Regions from separate parts of the Pseudoalteromonas sp. CR1 genome, predicted to be linked through region 1. Evidence: riboswitches for the same ligand, from Rfam matches in the RefSeq annotation. Region 1 holds a riboswitch; the other holds the start of a gene.
The links. Region 1 has a riboswitch for lysine ahead of dapA (4-hydroxy-tetrahydrodipicolinate synthase). Riboswitches for the same ligand answer to the same signal wherever they lie in the genome.

Region 1 (3,420 bases):
TCAAGTACACCGCCAAGTTGCACAGCTGCGCTCAAATGTACGTTTTTACCTACTTGTGCACACGAGCCTACTAATGCGTGGCTATCAACCATAGTGCCTTCGTCGATGTATGCGCCAATGTTTACGTACGCTGGTGGCATAATAATAGTGCCTTTAGCTACATATGCACCACGGCGAACACTTGAACCACCAGGTACCATACGCACGCCATCGTCAGTACTAAACTCTTGCGGTGCAAGGTTGTGTTTATCTACAAAACCACCTGCAAACTCAGTGTTAGTGCCATTTTTAAAGGCTTCTAAAATGCCTTGTTTTACTTCTACGTTAGCTTCCCATTGGCCGCTTTCGTTTTGTGATGCTGCGCGTACTGCGCCCGATTCTAAATTATTTAGTAGTTCTAACCAGCTCATTATAAAAACCTGTATTTAATGCCAAGATAAAATGGTGTCGTTTGCAGTAGTAATGCAATCGGTTTGCGTTAACTCAAAATGCGTTAAAGGTGGGCGTAGCAACGGGCTACTTAAGCGGCCTTGTTGGTGCATTAACACTTTAACGGGAATAGGGTTTGCTACAGCAAAAAGGCTATTAATAGCGCGAGTCCACTGAGCAAATAAATTGGGGTGTTGGCCACTTAAGCTGCGTTTTACAAACTCATGCGTTTGTGTTGGCCATGCGTTTGCCGCAACCGATACTAAGCCTTTTGCGCCTGCTTGTGCGAAATAGGGCATAAGTGCATCGTCGCCACTGTATAGTGCTAAATTAGGGGCGGCTTGTCGGTATGCTTCAAATTGGCTGATGTTGCCACTGGCTTCTTTTAACGCCCACAGCTTTGGATGTGCCTGTAAATTTTCGATGGTTTGCACCGGAATGCTTACACCGCTTCTACCCGGTACGTTGTATAACATACACGGGTGCGCGCTTTCGTTTAATAAGCTTTCGTACCAATGAGTTTGACCTACAGCCCCTGGTTTTGCATAAAGGGGCGAGCCTAGTAAGTAACTGTGAATAGGTAACTGATTGCAATAGTTAACCCACTCTTTTTGTTGGTCTAAATTGCTACCGCCTACAGCAACCATCAGCGGTACATTGGGCTTTAATTGGCACACGTGTTCAACAATGGCTTGTTGCTCTTTGAGTGTTAGCGCTAAGCCTTCACCAGTACTACCAAGTAGTAAAATACCGTTATGTGCCGCTTCTTGTTCGCTAACAAGTGTTGTGAGCGTGTTGTAGTCAACATTACCGTGTTGGTCAAACGGCGTAACAAGCGCTGTCCACAATGCGTAGTCGTCTAAATTGAAGTTGTTGATCATCTCTTACGAACCTATAAGGTGTTCGAGATATTAAAGGGGCTTTATGATGTGAGCCGCATTAACGTCGTTCGAACAGTATTCGAAGAGCGAATGGGCTTAAAATAATAGGGCGCACGGCCTTATTATTTAAGACCAGAAGCTCTCCACCAAACTAATAAGCTGCTAAAAAGCAGCTCTTGGTGACAGTCGCTAGGATTCAACCTAGTCGCCCGAAGTAATTGCTTCGCAAAAGCATTTACCTCTCGGCGGTATTCCCCTGGCGTATGCTCACTGGAGTTTGCGCTCCTAACATACGCTACCTGAATAACGCACCTCTTCTAGCCCTTTGTATTTTGTTTAACCGCAAAAGGCTTAACAAAATACAATTTAAATAGGGTAATTGCGGCGATTAAAACATTTTAGCCGTCTAGGTGTCAAGCTGCTAAATATAGATTAGCTCATCGAAAATAGCGGTGGTTACGTATTGGCTGCTTTTCTCGTACACTAACACTATGAGCAGCGAGGTATTTAATAAGTATGGAAAAATTTAGTGATATTTATAAGCGAGCGGTAGAGCGAAAGGGCTCTGAAAAAATGCTTAAGTTATTACTCGCAAAACCTTTATCTAAAAAAGCGTTAAGTACGTTAAGTGACGACGATTGGCTTGAAGAATTTACCCGAAAAGTTTTTCAAAGTGGCTTTTATTGGTCGGTAATAAATAGTAAATGGCCCGGCTTTAGAGAGGTTTTTTGGGAGTTCAGCGTTGATAAGTTATTAATGATGCCGCCCGATATGCTAGAGCAAAAAGCAACGGATGAACGCATTATTCGTAATTATAAAAAAGTGAAAACGATTCCTGAAAATGCGTACATGATCCACGAAATAGCACAGGAACATGGCAGCTTTAGTAAGTTTATTGCCCAGTGGCCAACAGATAATATTATTGGTTTATGGGCGCATTTAAAAAAACACGGTGCTCGGTTGGGCGGCAATACAGGCCCCTATGCTTTAAGAGCGCTTGGTAAAGATACATTTTTACTTTCGCGCGATGTAGAAAGTTACTTAAGAGCGCATAAAATAATTGATGGCGGGCTGCAAACTAAAAAATCACTCACTGCTGCGCAGGCATTTTTTAATGAAATGCAAAAGCAAAGTGGTTTAAGCATGCAAGAGCTAAGTTTAATTGTGGCCTACGGTGTGGGTGACAATCGCGTAGGTATAAGCCAACAAGCTGAGGATTAATGATGAAACTAGTGCCAAGATACACCGATATAGCAGATAACTTCGCGATAGAGGATCAACCCTCAAGCGTTGCTGCACCGCAATTGCTGCTGTGGAACGCATCGTTAGCTAAGCAGTTTAATATAGAAATTGAGCCGCAGCTGCGTGCGAGTACCTTTGCAGGCAATGAGCCACAGCAAATAAAGACGGTAGCGCTTGGCTATTCTGGGCATCAATTTGGACACTTTTCGCCTCGCTTAGGTGACGGGCGCGCGCATTTGCTTGGCGCTATTAATGACGATAAAAACCAGCTATGGGATATTCAATTAAAAGGCTCAGGCGCTACCCCGTATTCTAGAGGTGGCGATGGAAAATGTGCACTAGGCCCTGCTATTCGTGAATACGTAATGAGTGAAGCTATGCACGCATTAGGTATTCCAACCACTCGCTGTTTAGCTGTTGTAGGCACAGGCGAAAGCGTTTACCGCAACCCGCCTCAGCCTGGTGCTGTTGTTACTCGCTTAGCAAGTAGCCATATTCGGGTAGGCTCGTTTCAATATTTGGCAACACAAGGTGATATTGAAGGTTTAAAAAAGCTAGCGGATTTAGCTATTGGACGTCATTACCCTGAAATAAAGAGTGAAGGCCCAGAACGGTATCTAGCGTTTTTAGAATCAGTGACTAATAATCAGGTAAGCTTAATAATTAATTGGATGCGCGTAGGATTTATCCATGGTGTTATGAACACCGACAACACGCTAGTCAGCGGTGAAACCATAGATTATGGCCCGTGTGCGATGATGGATAATTTTGACTTTGACACCGTATTTAGCTCTATTGACAAACAAGGGCGCTACGCTTTTGGTAACCAGCCAAATATGGCGAGTTGGAATTGTGCTCGTTTAGCTGA
Region 2 (3,420 bases), on a different contig from region 1:
AAACCGCCTTCCCTGAATTTGCAAATGTGGCGCTAAACACAATTACTACAAACTTTAACCACACTTCGGCTAAGTTAGAGTTACATATTAACAATTGCGTTATTAATACGTGCATATCGCATTCTCATGGTTTTGTTGGGGTTGCTTTAAATTCAAAAAATAACACTTTTGGCTTCGACCTTGAAAAAATAAGCCTAACGCGCCCATTTGAAAAACTAGCCAAACATTTTTACCACTCAGACGAAGTGACGTTAATTACATCGCAACCTAATACGCAAAGCCAGGCCAACACCTTTTTTAGAATATGGACATTGAAAGAATCATTAGCTAAAGCAACTAGCCGCCCTATTGCAAAATTACTTAGTCCCAATGTGTTTACCGAACTTGCGTTAGCAAACCTTGCTTCAAGCAGCCAAGTTGTTAGCACGCAAACAGAAACTTTTGATTTAACCTTAGTGCATAAAAAAAGCACCGACTGGCAATGCTTTTTATTAACCAAACAGTCGCTTACTATTTAAGCCTCTAATAACCGGCTATGGATTGCCTGAACCACGTTGTCAGATTCACTTTGCTCAACTAAAAAGCATAAGTTGTGCTTACTTGCACCGTGACAAATTAATCGAATATTAAAGTCGCTTAATACCTGCATTAAGTTCATTTCGTGTTGGCGAAGTTGAATTTCTGAACCAATAAGCGCCACCAGCGTTAAGTTGTTCTCAACCGATACATGGCAAAATTCAGCAAGCTTATCTAAACACGCTTGGTCTAGCTCTGGGCGTGATGCGTTAGGCGCGTTATCAAGCGTTATTGCCACACTGATTTCAGAGGTGGTTACTAAATCAACCGATATATTAAACTCGCTTAAAATAGTAAATACACGGGCTAAAAAGCCGCTAGCCAGTAACATTTCAGGGCTTTTAAGGGTAAGCAAAATTTGGTTTTTACGTTGCGTTACAGCGCGTATACCTGGTTGCTGCGATTTTTCACGCTCTATCCACGTGCCACCGCGTTCAGGTTCGCGGCTTGAACCAACAAATACATTAATATGACTACGACTGGCTGGCAAAATAGTCGCTGGGTGCAATACCTTAGCTCCAAAGGTAGCCATTTCAGCGGCTTCATCAAAGCTCAAACGGGCAATAGGCGACGCCTTTACACATAAACGCGGGTCGGTGCTAAAAATCCCCACTACATCCGTCCAAATATGTACACTTTTAGCGTTTATTGCCTCTGCAAGTAAAGCGGCACTGTAGTCAGACCCACCACGGCCAAGGGTTGTTGTTTGGTCAAATTCGTCACTACCAACAAAACCTTGCGTTACAATAACTTGTTCATCTAATAGAGGAATTAAATATTCTTTTGCAGCTTGTGCTGTTGCGCTTACATTGGGTGTTGCTTTTCCAAACTGGCTGTCTGTTTTAAGGACTTGGCGTACATCAAACCGATCGGCATTCAAGCCTTTTAAACGCAGCACTTGCGCAAATAAATACGACGATAAACGCTCACCAAAGCTCAACAGTTCATCGTGTTGTTGTGCAGTAGTCAGTTGTTGCTGAGCGAGTGCTTGAAATGCTTTTAATGTTTCGTTAAAGCCTAAGGCTAAATCGGCATCAAGTGATAATTCATCTAAAATGGCTTGTTGAATAGCAAGTACACCGTCAATATTTTCTTGGCGTTGTTCGCTAGTAATATCACTTTTACACAGTGCAACTAAGTAGTTAGTTACGCCGGCACTGGCGCTCACAGCAACAATACGAACACTTTTGTCGGCAACAATAATTTCGCTACAACGATTCATCGCATCAAAATTAGCCACACTGGTTCCACCAAACTTGGCAACGATATAATCTGATTTAACGCCCGATACTGTTTGCGGCACTGATTGGGTAGTCATTTAGTCTCCTTTTGCGGTATCCAAACCGCGATAAAACAAGAAGAACTTGGCAAGTGAATGCATGAAGGTAAATCCACTGCCAGAAGCTCTCCACCTAGATTGGTGACAGTTTTGAGGATTCAGCCCCATAAACCGAAAAACAACATCGACGTAACGTTGGTTTTCTCGGCGAGTACTTCCCTCTTTAATGGTTATGGGCGTTCGTCACCTACCATTAAATACCTAAGTATCGCACCTCTTCTGAATGTTGTATTAGCCAATGGCTAATAAAACAAAACCCCACTGTTAAGCGGGGGTTGAAAGTTAACGTTTAGCCGTCTAGCTGTCAAGCGTTTTAATGGTTAGTTAAGCAAAACTTAAACAAATCCGCCCATGTAATACGCGCCCGCGTAGCCAACGGTATAACTTACTAACAAATACAGCGATAAACGTAAGTAACTCATAAATGTTAGCTCTTTTACTTTACTCATGGCAATAATACCCGCAGCCGATCCAATAATAAGCATTGACCCGCCAACACCGGTTGCATAAGTAAACGATAACCAATCTTGCTGACTCATTACTATATTGGCTTTTAGTAAAGCAGCGGTAAGTGGCACGTTATCTACCCCAGCCGATAAAATACCCATTAAGTAGTTAGCGTACTGTGGAGCCATAACCGTATATAGATCGGTAAACTTACTTAGCATGCCTATCTCTTTTAATGCGCCTACCAATAATAAAACCCCGACGAAAAATAGTAAGGTGTCGTATTCTATGTCGCGTACGTAGTCGATAATATTTTTGTTTATGTCTTTTTTGCGCATTAAAAATTGCGCCACTAAAAACATAATTGATAAACCACATAAGAAAGTTAATAAAGGCGGTACACTGTAAATCACACTCAACGCGAGTATGCTGATAACTGTAGATACAAAAATAACTGCGATAGTGATATCGGTTTTTTCTATGCGTTTTTTCCCTGACTTAGAAAAGATCACTTCCCCTTTCATGCCAATACTTAACATTGCAGCTAACAACATAACACTGATAAATGCAGGTGCAATAAGCAGTAATAAATTAGCAATGGTTACTTTTCCATCTAAAAATATCATTAAGGTGGTAACGTCACCGGTAATTAACGATACACCGCCGGAGTTAACACCAAATACAATGAGCGTGGCATATTTTATGAGTTTTTTAGGCGGCAGTTTTAACGACATAACTACAGCGAGCGATATTAACGTGGCTGTTACGTTGTCTGAAACCGACGAAAACAAAAACGCAAATACCCCAACCAAAAACATCAGCTTGCGTTCGCTAATACTTGTTGGCATCACTCTGTGCACAATATTTTCGATAAACCCTTTTGAGTTTAAATAAGCAACAAAGGTCATGGCGGCCATTAAAAACAACCACAGCGATGCTATCTCTAAAATATTTTCGTTAAGGAGTTCTTGCACTTGCTCTGGGCTTTGCCCATGCAGGGGGAAAATAAACAGGAGGATCCAGCAAAGCGTGCCAAAAAAAAGCGTGGTTTTAGCTTT

Region 2: another riboswitch for lysine. It lies ahead of lysC (lysine-sensitive aspartokinase 3); the one in region 1 lies ahead of dapA (4-hydroxy-tetrahydrodipicolinate synthase).

Annotation. Positions count from the first base shown of each region.
Region 1 is NZ_JAHXRM010000014.1:53,588-57,007, forward strand. Features, by position in the region: gene KZZ04_RS12965 (2,3,4,5-tetrahydropyridine-2,6-dicarboxylate N-succinyltransferase) at 1-410, opposite strand, end outside; gene dapA (4-hydroxy-tetrahydrodipicolinate synthase) at 426-1,310, opposite strand; lysine riboswitch at 1,439-1,635, opposite strand; gene KZZ04_RS12975 (DNA-3-methyladenine glycosylase I) at 1,827-2,531, shown strand; gene KZZ04_RS12980 (YdiU family protein) at 2,534-3,420, shown strand, end outside.
Region 2 is NZ_JAHXRM010000002.1:146,208-149,627, forward strand. Features, by position in the region: gene KZZ04_RS03605 (4'-phosphopantetheinyl transferase superfamily protein) at 1-518, shown strand, start outside; gene lysC (lysine-sensitive aspartokinase 3) at 515-1,894, opposite strand; lysine riboswitch at 1,970-2,142, opposite strand; gene nhaD (sodium:proton antiporter NhaD) at 2,251-3,420, opposite strand, start outside.